Regions from separate parts of the Pseudomonas sp. B21-048 genome, predicted to be linked through region 2. Evidence: riboswitches for the same ligand, from Rfam matches in the RefSeq annotation. Region 2 holds a riboswitch; the other holds the start of a gene.
The links. Region 2 has a riboswitch for cobalamin ahead of cobW (cobalamin biosynthesis protein CobW). Riboswitches for the same ligand answer to the same signal wherever they lie in the genome.
Positions count from the first base shown of each region.

Region 1: another riboswitch for cobalamin. It lies ahead of cobO (cob(I)yrinic acid a,c-diamide adenosyltransferase); the one in region 2 lies ahead of cobW (cobalamin biosynthesis protein CobW).

Region 1 covers NZ_CP087168.1:3,881,801-3,889,749, reverse strand. The annotation lists gene LOY56_RS18270 (sorbosone dehydrogenase family protein) at 52-1,365, opposite strand; gene LOY56_RS18265 (hypothetical protein) at 1,434-2,018, opposite strand; cobalamin riboswitch at 2,175-2,409, shown strand; gene cobO (cob(I)yrinic acid a,c-diamide adenosyltransferase) at 2,490-3,101, shown strand; gene LOY56_RS18255 (cobyrinate a,c-diamide synthase) at 3,112-4,437, shown strand; gene bluB (5,6-dimethylbenzimidazole synthase) at 4,434-5,084, shown strand; gene cbiB (adenosylcobinamide-phosphate synthase CbiB) at 5,081-5,989, shown strand; gene cobD (threonine-phosphate decarboxylase CobD) at 5,982-6,974, shown strand; gene LOY56_RS18235 (cobyric acid synthase) at 6,983-7,949, shown strand, end outside.
Region 2 covers NZ_CP087168.1:3,314,950-3,322,898, reverse strand. The annotation lists gene metH (methionine synthase) at 1-262, opposite strand, end outside; gene LOY56_RS15445 (fatty acid cis/trans isomerase) at 418-2,703, shown strand; gene nfuA (Fe-S biogenesis protein NfuA) at 2,837-3,421, shown strand; gene cobM (precorrin-4 C(11)-methyltransferase) at 3,511-4,257, opposite strand; gene LOY56_RS15430 (cobalamin biosynthesis protein) at 4,340-4,753, opposite strand; gene LOY56_RS15425 (CbtA family protein) at 4,750-5,454, opposite strand; gene LOY56_RS15420 (CbtB domain-containing protein) at 5,466-5,657, opposite strand; cobalamin riboswitch at 5,779-6,005, opposite strand; cobalamin riboswitch at 6,125-6,341, shown strand; gene cobW (cobalamin biosynthesis protein CobW) at 6,442-7,503, shown strand; gene cobN (cobaltochelatase subunit CobN) at 7,507-7,949, shown strand, end outside.

The DNA of each region.
Region 1 (7,949 bases), 570 kb from region 2:
GGGATGACGTACACCCTGTAGGAGCTGCCGCAGGCTGCGATCTTTTGACGTTTACTTGGCTGCGGAAACGCGCCACACCTTGTTCCCCACATCATCCGCCACCAGCAAGCCTCCTTGCTGATCGATCACGACACCCACCGGTCGGCCCATGGCTTTTTCCTCGTCATTGAGGAAACCAATGAGCACATCCACCGGCTGCCCGGTCGGTTTGCCGGCGTTGAACGGCACGAAAATCACTTTGTAGCCACTGTGCGGTTTGCGGTTCCACGAGCCGTGCTGGCCGATGAAGGCACCTTGAGTGAACGGCGCGGGCAACTTGCTGCCTTCGGCGAAGGTCAGGCCCAGTGACGCGGTGTGTGGCCCCACCGCGTAGTCTGGCGCAATGGCCTTGGCTACCAGATCAGGGTTTTGCGGCTCGACGCGAATGTCGACGTGCTGGCCGTAATAGCTGTAAGGCCAGCCGTAGAACCCACCGTCCTTCACGGATGTGATGTAGTCCGGCACCAGGTCGCTGCCGATTTCGTCACGCTCGTTGACGGCAGTCCACAGTGCGCCGCTCTGAGGTTCCCAGGCCAGGCCGTTTGGATTGCGAATCCCCGAGGCGAAGATCCGATGGTTGCCGGTGGCGCGGTCCACTTCCCAGATTGCCGCGCGGCCTTCCTCCTGATCCATGCCATTTTCACCGACGTTGCTGTTCGAGCCCACGGTGACGTACAGCTTGCTGCCATCCTTGCTGGCGATGACGTTTTTGGTCCAGTGGTGATTCAGTGTGCCGCCGGGCAAATCGACCACCTTGGTCGGTTGCGACTTGATCGCCGTCTCGCCGTTTTCGTAGTGGAAGCGCAGCAGGCGATCAGTGTCGGCAACGTACAGGTCATTGCCGACCAGGGTCATGCCAAAGGGCGAGTTGAGGTTTTCCAGGAACACCGTGCGGGTTTCGGCGACACCGTCGTGGTCTTTGTCCCGCAGCAGGGTGATGCGGTTCGGGCTGGGGACCCCGGCGCCGGCACGGCCCATGACTTTGCCCATGACCCAACCGCGAATGCCTTTGCCGTCATCGGGTTTTGGCGGCGCATTGGTTTCGGCCACCAGCACATCGCCGTTGGGCAGTACATAGAGCCAGCGCGGGTGCTCGAGGCCTTCGGCAAACGCCGCCACTTGAGTTCCTGCCGCAGCGACAGGTTTCTTGCCTTCAGGCCAGCCGATCGCCGGGGCGATGTTCACCGTCGGGATCAGGGTTTTATTCGGTTCTGGTAGCTTGGGTGAGGGACCTGTGCCGTCCGAGACTTGCAGTCTGGAAGTTTCACCACAAGCGGCGAGCCCTCCGGCGAGCGCGATGATGAACATGAGCTGGGGTTTGCGCATTACTGATCTTCCCTATGAATGCATTGACGTAATCATAGAGAAGCGTAGACGCTCGATGGTTCAACCGGTCAGCCGTGGGCTTCTTTGAAGAGTACGGCGATCCCTGGGTGGTAATTGCCGGCTTCATTGTGCAACTTGCGGTACGCGTAAGGGAAATACCAGGCCACGGCGCAGCTGTGTTCTTTTTGCAGGTCGTCGACCATGTCCTGGAGTTCTTCCGGGGTGGCGCTGTGCTGAGCTTTTTGTGGGGCGACAAACAGACAGCCGAGTTTCAGATCGCTGGCGTAACTGATTCGCTTCGCGTCACTGGTGATGTCCGCCAGCGCCTGAGTCAGGTTCAGGCTATTGACCCGCGGCCAGCGCTGGGTGGTCTGGAGATACGCACGCTGTTCGCTGCTGGCGATAAACAGATCAGCGCGGGCGTTACGTTCGCCTTCTTCGTTCTGCTTGCGGGTCGACGTGTGTTGCAGCGTGACCATTTCTGCCATCCAGGCCGCGGCGCAGAGCAGGCCGAGGTTGGCGTTTTCGTCGTGCCAGTAAGGTGTATCGTTATCGCCGCGCACGGCGTTGTAGCGGTCGATACAGTCAAACCAGCGTTCCAGCACCGGCCGCAGGAATTCCAGCTTCGGATTGCTGATGATCATGCCTTGCATGTGGCTCACCCTTGTTATTGTGTATTGTGAGGTTGTGGCTCTTTGATATCACTGCTGGCAGTGTGGCACAAGATTGGCGTCGGTTAATTGATCGACGGCAGTTATTCGCTCAGCGGCGCCCCGGCTTTAATTGACGCTCCATCCCCAACCCTCTAACCTTCGCGGCTTGTTTCAGGTGCTCTGTGACCTTGGTCGACAGAGTGAAACAGGGAAGCCGGTGAGTGACTATCTTCAAGCAACGAAGAGTCATGATCCCGGCGCTGCCCCCGCAACGGTAAATGAGTGAAGACTGCGCCAAGAGCCACTGTGTCGACTGTCGACATGGGAAGGCGCGCAGCCAGGCCAACGCCGCTCATGAGCCCGGAGACCGGCCTGATTCATCCAACGGCATCACGGTGGGCGATGCCAGGCTTCTTGCCGTCTATGCTTGTGCCTGCCCGCCGTTATCCAGCCTCAACGGAGAGCTCCCCCATGACTGATACCCCCGATCGTGACGAACGCCATCTGGCGCGCATGCTGCGCAAAAAAGCGGTGATCGACGAACGCATCGCCAACTCGCCGAATGAATGCGGTTTGCTGCTGGTGCTTTCCGGCAACGGCAAAGGCAAAAGCAGCTCGGCGTTCGGCATGCTTGCGCGGTCGATGGGCCACGGTATGCAGTGCGGCGTGGTGCAGTTCATCAAAGGGCGCACCAGCACCGGCGAGGAGCTGTTCTTCCGGCGCTTCCCGGAGCAAGTGCGTTTTCATGTGATGGGCGAGGGCTTTACCTGGGAAACCCAGGACCGCCAGCGTGACATCGCCGCCGCCGAAGCCGCGTGGGCGGTGTCCCGCGAATTGCTGCGTGATCCGGCCATTGGCCTGGTGGTGCTTGATGAATTGAACATCGCCCTCAAGCACGGCTACCTCGATCTCGATCAGGTGCTCAGCGACTTGCAGGCCCGTCCGCCGATGCAGCACGTGGTGGTCACCGGTCGTGGCGCCAAACCAGAGATGATCGAGCTGGCCGACACCGTCACTGAAATGGGCATGATCAAGCACGCCTTCCAGGCCGGAATCAAAGCGCAAAAAGGCGTCGAGTTGTGAGCTGCACTTTATGAATAGCCATCGTCAATGCCCGGCGGTACTGATCGCCGCGCCGGCCTCCGGTCAGGGCAAGACCACCGTCACCGCCGCGCTCGCTCGTTTGCATCGTAATCAGGGGCGCAAGGTTCGCGTGTTCAAATGCGGCCCGGATTTTCTCGACCCGATGATTCTCGAGCGCGCCAGCGGTGCACCGGTTTATCAACTTGACATGTGGATGGTCGGCGAGCAGGAAAGTCGGCGTCTATTGTGGGAGGCCGCGGGCGAAGCCGATCTGATCCTCATCGAAGGCGTCATGGGACTGTTCGACGGTACGCCGTCCAGTGCCGATCTGGCGCGGCACTTCGGTGTGCCGGTGCTCGGCGTGATCGACGGCACCGCGATGGCGCAGACGTTTGGCGCGCTGGCCCTGGGCCTTGCGCGTTATCAGCCGGATTTACCGTTTGCCGGTGTGTTGGCCAACCGGGTCGGCACTGTGCGCCATGCGCAGTTGCTCGAAGGCAGCCTGACTGAAGGCTTGCGCTGGTACGGCGCCTTGTCCCGGGAGACCGGGATCGAATTGCCGAGTCGGCATCTCGGCCTGGTTCAGGCCAGCGAGCTGAACGACCTGGATCTGCGCCTTGATGCGGCGGCCGATTCACTGGCCAGCAGTTGCGATGTAACCCTACCGCCGGCTGTGGAATTCGCCGCGCCTGAAATGATCGCCGCCGAACCGTTGCTGGCCGGTGTGCGGATTGCCGTGGCCCGAGACGAAGCTTTCGCGTTTACCTACGGCGCGAGCCTGGATCTGCTGCGGGCCATGGGCGCCGAATTGTCTTTCTTCTCGCCGATCCGCGACACTGAATTGCCGGAGGCAGACAGTCTTTATCTGCCCGGCGGTTACCCCGAATTGCACCATGTGGCGTTGTCACAAAACACGCCGATGCTGACCGCGATCCGTGCTCATCACGCAGCGGGCAAACCGTTGCTGGCCGAGTGTGGCGGCATGCTGTATCTGCTGGATTCCTTGACCGATGTCGAGGGTACTCGCGCTGAACTGGTTGGCTTGCTGGCCGGTGATGCGGTGATGCAGAAGCGTCTTGCCGCGTTGGCGTTGCAGGCGGTCGAATTGCCGGAAGGTTTGTTGCGTGGGCACACGTATCATCACTCGTTGACCAGCACTGAACTTGAGCCGATTGCTCGAGGTTTGAGCCCCAATGGCGGGCGAGGGGCTGAGGCGGTTTATCGGGAAGGGCGGATGACGGCCTCTTATGTGCATTTTTATTTTCCGTCCAATCCATCGGCGATTGCTGCGCTGTTTGTGCCTGACCGTGAAGCCGCCATCGCGAGCAGGCCATGACCGACAACACATTCAGTGATGCCGAACGCGCAGCCGTCTACCGAGCCATCGCCGAACGTCGCGACATGCGTCACTTCAGTGGCGGCTCGGTCGAGCCCGAGTTATTGAGGCGTCTGCTCGAAGCCGCGCATCAGGCCCCGAGTGTTGGCCTGATGCAGCCTTGGCGTTTTATCCGCATCAGCGACCGGGCACTGCGCGGCAAGATTCAGCAACTGGTGGAAGAGGAACGCATCCGCACCGCCGAAGCCCTCGGCGAACGCTCCGACGAATTCATGAAGCTCAAGGTCGAAGGCATCAACGACTGCGCCGAGGTGCTGGTTGCCGCGCTGATGGACGATCGCGAGCGACATATCTTCGGCCGTCGTACATTGCCGGAAATGGACATGGCCTCGCTGTCTTGCGCCATCCAGAACCTTTGGCTGGCGTCCCGCGCCGAAGGCCTGGGCATGGGTTGGGTATCATTGTTCGAGCCACAAGCGCTGGCGGACTTGCTGGGTTTGCCGGCCGGGGCCAAACCTTTGGCCATTCTTTGCCTGGGGCCGGTCGAGGCGTTCTATCCGGCGCCGATGTTGGTACTCGAAGGCTGGGCGCAAGTGCGCCCACTCAGCGAGTTGCTGTATGAAAATTATTGGGGAGTGAGTCAATGAGTGTGGCGTTGTTGAGTGTCGCCGCGGTCGCGCTGGATGCGCTGCTGGGTGAGCCCAAACGCTGGCATCCGCTGGTGGCGTTCGGTCGTTTTGCCGATCGCATCGAACAACGTTTCAACTCCGCTGGCCGTGGCTGGCGCAGTCACGGGGTTACGGCCTGGGTGATGGCGGTCGTGCCGCTGACCTTGCTGGCCACAGCGCTTTCCTGGGCGCCTTACGTTGGCTGGATCGTCGAGATTCTCGTGCTCTATTGCGCCCTCGGTATGCGCAGCCTCGGTGAGCACGTCGAGCCGGTGGCCAAGGCCCTGCGCAGCGATGATCTGATCGAGGCGCGCAAACGCGTCGGCTATCTGGTCAGCCGTCAGACCAGCGAGCTGGATGAAACCGAAGTCGCCCGCGCCGCCACCGAATCGGTGCTGGAGAACGGCAGCGATGCGGTGTTCGCTGCGCTGTTCTGGTTTGCCGTGGCGGGGGCGCCCGGCGTGGTGCTCTATCGTCTGAGCAACACCCTCGATGCGATGTGGGGTTATCGCAACGAACGCTTCGAGCGTTTCGGTTGGGCCGCGGCGAAGATTGATGATGTTCTGAACTACATGCCCGCACGCCTGGTGGCGTTGACCTACGCGCTGCTGGGCAAAACCCGACTGGCGCTGAAGTGCTGGCGTACCCAGGGCCCGACCTGGGACAGCCCGAATGCCGGGCCGGTGATGGCGGCCGGTGCCGGTGCGCTGGGCGTCGAGTTAGGCGGGGCGGCGATTTATCACGGTGAACTGCATCAGCGTCCGCAGTTGGGCGAAGGCGTGCCGGCGGATGCCGATTCTATCGACCGTGGCTGGCAATTGGTCCAGCGCGGGGTATGGTTATGGCTGCTGATTCTTTGCGTGGGGGCTGAGTTCTATGCTTGAGCACGGTGGTCGCTTGCGCAAGGCGGCGCTTGAATATGGCATTGCCGAAGCCGATTGGCTCGACCTGTCCAGTGGCCTGGCGCCTTGGCCATTCCCGGTCCCGGACATCCCGCTGCGGGCTTGGGCGCGGTTGCCGGAAACCGATGACGGGCTGGAGCAGGCTGCCTGCGACTATTACGGTGCGGTCCAAGTGTTGCCGGTGGCCGGCTCGCAAATGGCGATCCAGTTGCTGCCACGTTTGCGCCGGGCCGGCAAGGTCGGCGTGCTGTCGCCGTGTTACGCCGAACACGCCGAAGCCTGGCGTCGCAACGGTTACATCGTGCGTGAAGTGCTGGAGTCGGAAGTCGATTTCTTTCTCGACAGTCTCGACGTGCTGGTGGTGGTCAACCCCAACAATCCCACGGGGTTGAGCCTGACCCCGGCTCGCCTGCTGGATTGGCATTCGCGGCTGGCTCAGCGCGGTGGCTGGCTGGTGGTGGATGAGGCATTCATGGACAACACCCCGCATTTGAGTCTGGCGCCGTTCACCCATCAGATCGGCTTGATCGTGCTGCGCTCCTTTGGCAAATTTTTCGGCCTGGCCGGGGTGCGGCTGGGGTTTGTGCTGGCCGAGCGCAAGTTGCTCAAGCTGCTGGCCGAACAGGTCGGACCTTGGGCGGTCAGCGGACCGACCCGCGTGCTCGGCCAGGCGTGCTTGACGGATACCGAGGGGCACACGCGACAGCGCATTCGTACTGACGAGGCCGGCGAGCGTCTGGCGTTGCTGCTTGAACAGTATGGTTTCAAACCTCAGGGCGGCTGCGCGTTGTTCCAATGGCTGATTACCGAGCGTGCCGAAGCGCTGCATGAATTCATGGCCCGGCGCGGCATTCTGCTGCGGTTGTTCACCCACAACAGCAGCCTGCGGTTTGGCTTGCCCGCCGATGAAGCGGATTGGCTGCGTCTCGAGCAAGCGCTTGAAGCCTGTGTTAAGGAAGCGCAATGACTACGTTGATGGTGCAAGGCGCGACTTTGATGGTGCAAGGCACCACGTCCGACGCCGGTAAAAGCACGCTGGTGACGGCGCTGTGTCGCTGGGTCACGCGTCAGGGTGTGAGCGTCGTGCCGTTCAAGCCGCAGAACATGGCCCTCAACAGTGCGGTGACTGCCGACGGTGGCGAGATTGGCCGTGCTCAAGCGGTGCAGGCCCAGGCCGCTCGCCTCGAGCCGCACACCGACATGAACCCGGTGCTGCTCAAGCCCAATAGCGATACTGGCGCTCAAGTGATCATTCATGGGCGAGCGGTCACCACCATGAATGCCGTCGCCTATCACGACTACAAAGCCATCGCCATGCAGGCGGTACTGGCTTCCCACGAACGGCTGAGCGCAGCGTATCCGGTGGTGATGGTCGAAGGGGCGGGTTCGCCGGCCGAGATCAACCTGCGCGCCGGCGACATCGCCAACATGGGGTTTGCTGAGGCGGTGGATTGCCCGGTCGTGCTGATTGCCGACATCAATCGCGGTGGAGTTTTCGCGCATTTGGTCGGTACGCTGGAGCTGCTGTCGCCCAGCGAACAGGCACGGGTCAAAGGCTTCATCATCAACCGTTTTCGCGGCGACATCGCCTTGCTGCAACCAGGCCTCGATTGGCTGGAGGCGCGCACCGGCAAACCGGTGATCGGCGTTTTGCCGTATGTGATGGACCTGCATCTTGAGGCCGAGGACGGTCTCGATCAGCGTCAGACCGACAAGGCCGATCAAGTGCTCAGCGTGGTGGTGCCGGTACTGCCGCGCATCAGCAACCACACCGATTTCGATCCGCTGCGCCTGCATCCGCAAGTGAATCTGCAATTTATCGGTCCCGGCCAGACGATTCCGTCGGCCGATCTGATCATTCTTCCCGGCTCGAAAAGCGTGCGCAGCGACCTCGCGTATCTGCGGGCCAACGGCTGGGACGCGGCCATCTCGCGGCATTTGC
Region 2 (7,949 bases):
TGAAAGTGTTGGTTTCCAGAATGTCGGCGCCGGCATCCAGGTAGGCTTTTTCAATAGCGCCAATCACGTCCGGACGCGTCAACACCAACAGGTCGTTGTTGCCTTTGACATCGCTCGGCCAGTCGGCGAAGCGTTTGCCACGGTAATCCTGCTCCTCGAGCTTGTAGCTCTGGATCATCGTACCCATGCCGCCATCGAGAATCAGGATGCGCTCTTTGAGGGCGTGCTTGAGAGCTTGAAGGCGAACGCTGCGATCGGACATTTGGACTACTCGGTAAGGCCATGACGAAGGGGCGGGATAATAACAAACCTGTGCGCTTTTGGAGCATATGCGGGTTTTGCATGAATATCGTTCATGTTGGTGCGCAGGCTGGACCGGTAGAATCGCGACGTTTTCTTACGATCAGGACCAGGGATATGTCGTATCGCGTCGTCACCAGCCTATTGATGCTGTTTTTAAGCGGGGGCGCCGCTGCGCAAGGTCCGGATATTTCCTACGTCCGCGACATTCAACCGATCTTCACCGAAAAATGCGTGGCCTGCCATGCCTGTTACGACTCCGCCTGTCAGCTCAATCTGGGCAGTGGCGAAGGGGCTACTCGAGGGGCGACCAAGGCGCCGGTCTATGACGGCGAACGCCGTCAGGCTGCAGCACCGACCCGGTTGTTTTATGACGCATTCGGCAAACGTGCCTGGCAGCAAAAAGGCTTTTATTCGGTGCTCGACGCCCAAGGCAGCCAAGCGGCGCTGATGGCGCGGATGCTTGAATTGGGCCACAAAACCTCGTTGCAACCTAACGCCAAACTGCCGGAAGACATTGTGCTGGGCCTGAACCGGGAGAACCTGTGTGCCATGCCGGCAGAGTTCGACGGTTACGCCCGTTCCCATCCGAAAGAGGGCATGCCGTTGGCGGTCACCGGCCTGACCGATCAGCAATACCAGACGCTGCAACGCTGGTTGGCCTCCGGCGCGCCGATCGATGAGCAGGGCCTAGTGCCCAGCACCAGGGAAGCCTTGCAGGTGGTGCAGTGGGAAAACCTGCTGAACGCGCCGGGCGCTCGGGAGAGTCTGGTCGGGCGCTGGTTGTTCGAACACTGGTTTTTGGCGCACCTCTATTTCAAGGACGGCGAACCGGGGCATTTCTTTCAGTGGGTGCGTTCGCGTACGCCGACGGGGCAGCCGATCGATCTGATTAACACTCGCCGCCCGAATGACGACCCGGGCACTCAGATCTATTACCGTTTATGGCCGGTGCAAGGCGTGATCGTGCACAAGACGCACATTACCTATCCGCTGAGCGCGGCGAAGATGGCGCGGGTCAGAAGCTTGTTTTACAGCGGTAACTGGCAGGTTAACGCGCTGCCGGGTTATGGGGCGGAGCGAAGGGCTAATCCCTTTGCCACGTTCGAGGCGATCCCGGCGCAGGCGCGCTATCAGTTCATGCTCGATAACGCCGAATACTTCGTGCGCACCTTTATCCGTGGCCCGGTCTGCCGTGGCCAGATCGCCACTGACGTGATCCGCGACAACTTCTGGGCGCTCTTCCAGGCCCCGGAGCATGACCTTTACATCACCGACCCGAACTATCGCGGCCAGGCCACGCCGTTGCTGGCGATGCCGGGGCAGAACGATGACGTCGGCAGTGTTCTGAGTCTGTGGCGCGACTACCGCAACAAACGCAACGAGTACGAAGCCTTGCGCCGGGACAGCTACGCTGATTTGCCGGCACCGAGCTGGTCGACCCTATGGGCCGGTAATGACAACGCGCTGCTGAGCATCTTCCGGCATTTTGACAGCGCCTCGGTGAACAAAGGCTTGATCGGCGACGTACCGCAGACGATGTGGCTGTTCGATTACCCCTTGCTGGAACGCACGTATTACCAGTTGGCGGTCAACTTCGATGTGTTCGGCAACGTGTCTCATCAGGCCCAGACCCGGTTGTACTTCGACTTGATCCGCAACGGAGCCGAACAGAACTTCCTGCGCCTGATGCCGGCCGACTCGCGGGACGGCTACCTCGATGATTGGTACCAGAACAGCGGCCAGTTCAAGATGTGGCTGGATTACGAGTCCATCGACAACGACAAACCAACGGCGCTGACGCTGGACGAAAAGGACCCGAAACGCGATTTCGCCCTGCAGTTGCTGAGCCGTTACGGCGATCTCAACGCCAAACCCGACCCGATTAACCGCTGCGACGGTGCTTACTGCTCGCGGCCGAACATCGATCCGGCCTTGCAGAACGCCGAGCAGGCCTTGAGCCGCCTGACTTCGCGCCCGGCCGCCGGTTTAAAAGTCATTGATCAGCTGCCGGAAGCCACGATGTTGCGCATCGAGACCCAAAGCGGCAAACGCGAGGTCTACAGCCTGCTGCGCAATCGGGCCCACAGCAACGTGGCGTTCCTGCTCGGTGAATCGATGCGTTATCAGCCAGGGCTCGATACGCTGACTATTTATCCGGGTGTGCTCAGCAGTTATCCGAACTTCCTGTTCAACATCCCGGCCGGCCAGGTGCCCGCGTTCGTCGACGCGATGGAAAATGCGAAGGACGCCGTCAGTTTCGAGAAAATCGTCGAACGCTGGGGAATTCGCCGCAGCCATCCGCAGTTCTGGCAGTATTTCCATGACCTGAGCCGCTACATCCACGACACCGACCCGGTGGAAGAGGGCGTGCTGGACATGAACCGCTACGAAAACCTCTGAAACACCGTTGATCCCCTGTAGGAGGGCGGCGGGATCAGATTATCGACAAGTGCATCTTTCTTGACAAAAATACTGGGACTTTGTGCGGCGCGATGATTGGCGTAAACTGCGTCCAAGCCTGCGAGGAGTTTCCATGACCGCTATTACCATTACCGACGCCGCCCACGATTATCTGGCTGATCTGCTCTCCAAGCAGAACACCCCGGGTATCGGCATCCGCGTCTTTATCACCCAGCCTGGCACCCAGTACGCCGAAACCTGCATTGCCTACTGCAAGCCGGGCGAAGAAAAGCCTGAAGACACGGCGCTGGGGCTCAAAAGCTTCACCGCTTACATCGACTCGTTCAGCGAAGCATTCCTGGACGATGCGGTCGTCGACTACGCCACCGACCGCATGGGCGGCCAGCTGACCATCAAGGCGCCAAACGCCAAGGTACCGATGGTCAACGCCGACAGCCCGGTCAACGAGCGCATCAACTACTACCTGCAAACCGAAATCAACCCGGGGCTGGCCAGCCACGGCGGTCAGGTCAGCCTGATCGATGTGGTCGACGACGGCATCGCCGTGCTGAAATTCGGCGGTGGTTGCCAGGGCTGCGGCCAGGCAGACGTCACCCTGCGCGAAGGCATCGAGCGCACCTTGCTCGAGCGTATTCCCGAGCTCAAGGGTGTTCGTGACGTGACCGACCACACGCAGAAAGAAAACGCCTACTACTAAGTAAGGTGTTCACTGCAAACATAAAAAACGGTGCCCGTGAGCACCGTTTTTTTTTGATCGTTCCCACGCTGAGCGTGGGAACGATCATCTCAGGGTCGATACAAATGCGCATGCCCCGCGCGATACAACGACGATTCACTGAAGTGATCGCTACCCAACACCCGACCCACCAGGATCAACGCCGTGCGGCGAAACCCCTTGGCTTCAACCTTCCCGGCAATATCCGCCAGCGTCCCCACCACCCAGTCCTGATCCGGCCAGGTCGCCCGATGAATCACCGCAATCGGGCAATCGGCGCCATAGTGCGGCAGCAATTCGGCGAGGATCTTCTCCAGGTGATTGACCCCCAAATGGATCGCCATGGTCGCGCCGTGCTGCGCCAGACTGCCCAGCTCTTCACCGGCCGGCATCGCGGTTTTGTCCGCGTAGCGGGTCAGAATCACGCTCTGTGACACGTCAGGCAAGGTCAGTTCAGCACCCAAAAGCGCCGCGCAGGCGGCGGTGGCGGTGACGCCGGGAATGATTTCGAACGGGATGTCGAGTTCACGCAAGTAGCGAATCTGCTCGCCAATCGCGCCGTACAGGCTAGGATCGCCGGAATGCACCCGAGCCACGTCATGGCCGTTGGCATGGGCGGTCTTGATCAGATTGATGATCTGTTCCAGGTGCAATTCGGCGCTGTTGACCACCTGTTCGGCCCGGTGGCCCTCCAGCACGGCGGCGGGGACCAGGGAGCCGGCATAGATGATGACCGGGCAGCTACGAATCAGCCGCTGGCCTTTGACGGTGATCAGTTCCGGGTCGCCGGGGCCTGCGCCAATGAAGTAGACGGTCATCGTCGTTTCCTGTGAGAAAAAGGGCATGGGCACGCTTCAGATGAAGATTGCTCATGATCGAAGCGGGGGATTATCGAGGGTTTTACGCGGCGCTGGCCAATGCCAGAGTGGCCTGGGCGTATTTTTGTCGTGGAATCAGCAACTTTGCCGGTGCCTGAGCCAATTGTTCGGCCAGTGCAAGCGCGGCACTTTCCGCTACGCCGTAACAGCCGGTGCGTTCGAACGCGATGTCCGAGTGGTGGCTGAGTTGCGGTTCATAACCGGCCAATTGTTCGCTGCTGAAATACATCAACGGCAATGCCAGTTGTTCGGCCAGTTCGATCAGGGCGGGTTCTCCGCGCTTGAGGTCGATACTGGCCAAGGCCTTGATCTCACGAAGTTCGATTTGATGGGCCTGTAACGCCTGATCAAGCAGCGCCCGCAGCGTACTGACGGGGCAGCCGCGCTGGCAGCCCAGGCCGACCACCAGGGTCGGCGCTGCGCTGACGTCAGTCATGCGCAGTATTGGCCATCGCTTTTGCGGCGGAACAACCAGGCGCTGATCAGGCCCAAGGCCAGCCAGAACGCCATGTTGGTCAGTTGCGAAGCGATTTTGAACTGCGCTTCCAGGGCTTCCGGAGCCAGCATGGAGTGCACTTCCGGTTGTGGCGCGCCAATGACGTGCGGAACGGCGAGAATTGCCACGCCGAGGATCTTCATCAGCCAGTGGCGGCTGAAGACAATCAGCGCAATACCGGTAGCAGTGGACGCTGCCGTGCCGATCCACCAGATCTGCCGTTGCGCCAGATCCGCAGCAGCAGTGCCCGGCAGCTCAGGTGGCAGACCGAGGGTTGGCGCCAGCACGAACGTCGCATAACCGGCCAGACCCCAGAGCAAGCCCTGAGAGGTACGGCGTGGAGCGCGCAAGGTGTAGAGGCCCGCGAGCATCAGGGCGAAACCGACCGCTACCACCAGATTGCCGCCGGTGGTCGACAGCACGCGCTGCCAGCCGTCTTCCGGTTCCCAGGCTTCAGCATCGTGGGTGTGAGCGACAGCACCCGCGGCGTGCTCGTGGGTTTCAACTGCGGCCGGCTCGGACTTTTCGTAGGTCTCGGCCTGCAAAATCAGCGGGGCCACCCAGAAGCTTTGCAGCAGGGTCAACAGCAGGGCGGCCAGCAGCCCGGCGAAACCTGCGGTTTGCGCAATACGCTTGATCATGTCAGCAGGTCTCAATGGCACGGAAAGGCGGAGCTGTGGCGGGTATCGTGCGCGGCGTTGTGCACCGCTTCGATGTGCGAGAAACCGGCGAAATACACGAGGCTAGCGCCCAGGATCGACGCAAAAAAAGCGGCGGTCAGGCGTTGGCTCAGGGTAGTGGTGGTGCTGGCGGTGCTGCTGGCGGTACTGCTGATGATCGACATGGCGCTTCCCTCTGGTCTGTCAGCGGGTGAATAGAGCGCATGAAAACCTCCGCACGCCGGGGGCACGCAGAGATTTCGAACAGCGCCCGCCCACCGCGGGTTTGTTATTCAGTGAACATAAAAGTCACTTTGTGTTGCGGGCCGGTCTCCGGGCTCGCGAGGGGCAGGCTTGCGCCGACACCTGCAAGCATCACCTTCCCATGCCGTATGACGGGCACAGTGGATCTGACGCTTCACTCGCTTACCGTTGCGGGGGCAGCACCGGACTGACATGGCTTTGAGTAAAGCACATGATTCACCGATTTCCCGTTTCACCCTATGAAGGGCACCCGTAACAAGGCGTGTAGGAGAGCATGGGTGGGGGTTGGGCGTCAATTGGCAAGGGTTCTCAACTCTGTGGCGAGGGGGCTTGCCTGTGGCGAGGGGGCTGTGGCGTGCTCAGTGATTGACCCGCCCCCACACGATGCGTAGCCTTGCGCTTTCGAGGTTCTTCGGCATCTGCCGAAGCTAAGAAGGGAACGCGGTCGATGCCGCGGCTGCCCCCGCAACTGTGAACGGTGATGTTCGCTGCCACGCCACTGCAAGCCCTGATTCATCAGGTTCGCGGGAAGGCGCAGCGAATGCCAGGCCAATAAGGCCGGCACACCGTCAGCCAGGAGACCTGCCTCGACACAGATTCTCACTACAACCGGGCGGGGTGATCCGGTGGCGGAACTCTTGCGCGCGTGCATCCGCCGCTGCGATTGTCGTCCCGTATGCCCGCCACCTTGCCAAAGGGCATCCGATGAAAACACTGGCCAAACTCCCCGTCACCATCGTTACCGGCTTCCTCGGCTCGGGCAAAACCACCTTGCTGCGCCACATGCTCGACAACGCCCAGGGCCGCCGTATTGCGGTGATCGTCAACGAGTTCGGCGAGCTGGGCATCGACGGCGAAATCCTCAAGCAGTGCTCGATCGGTTGCACCGAAGAAGAAGCTAACGGTCGCGTCTACGAACTGGCCAACGGCTGCCTGTGCTGCACGGTTCAGGAAGAATTCTTCCCGGTGATGCGCGAACTGGTCGCTCGTCGCGGCGACCTCGACCACATCCTCATCGAAACCTCGGGCCTGGCCCTGCCAAAGCCTTTGGTTCAAGCCTTCCAGTGGCCAGAAATCCGCAGCGCCTGCACGGTTGACGCGGTGATCACCGTGGTCGATAGCCCGGCCGTCGCTGCTGGCACCTTCGCGGCGTTCCCGGATCAGGTCGATGCCATGCGCAAACTCGACCCGAACCTGGATCACGAATCGCCGCTGCACGAGCTGTTCGCCGACCAACTGGCCAGCGCCGACCTGGTGATCCTCAACAAGGCCGACCTGATCAGCGCTGAAGACCTGGCCCGCGTGCGCCTGGAAGTCGCCGAAGAACTGCCGCCAGCGGTGAAAGTCATCGAAGCCAGCAGCGGTCGTCTGCCACTGGACGTGCTGATCGGCCTCGGCGCCGGTTCCGAAGAACACATCGACAGCCGCCACAGTCATCACGATCATCACCATGAAGGTGAGGACGACCACGACCATGACGCCTTCGACTCCATCTCCATCGAACTGCCGCAAGCCGACGAAAGCCTGCTGCTGGACGCGCTGACCCAACTGGTGGTCCAGCACGGCATCCTGCGCGTCAAAGGTTTTGCGGCGATCCCGAACAAACCGATGCGCCTGCTGATCCAGGGCGTGGGCACGCGTTTCGACAAGCATTTCGACCGCCAGTGGAGCGCTGAAGAAGCGCGCACCACGCGTCTGGTGTTGATCGGTCAGGATCTGGACGCCGCTCAGCTCGAAGCGCAATTGCGCGCTGCGCTCAGCGTTTAAACCATGCACCTGCTCAGGACCCAGCCCGGCGGTTTCGTGTCGGATGACAACATTGCCGACCTTGGACAAACCCCCGCCGAGCTGGTGATCCTGTGCAGCGGCGATTCCAGCCTGGCGTTGCTCGCCGAAGCGGCGCAGCAGTTGCCCGACGATTACCCGAGCGTGCGCCTGGCCAACCCGATGCAGGTGCAGAATCACGCCTCGGTCGATCTCTATGTCGACGAAGTGCTGCGCCACGCCAAAGTGATTTTGATCTCGCTGCACGGCGGCATCGCCTATTGGCGTTACGGCATCGAGCGTCTGGTGGAATTGTCCGGACGCGGCGTGCAGCTGATTCTGGTGCCGGGGGATGATCGTCCGGACCCGGAACTCAGTGACCTGAGCACCGTCACCGCGCAAGACCGCGACCGGCTCTGGCACTTCCTGCGTCAGGGCGGCATGGCCAA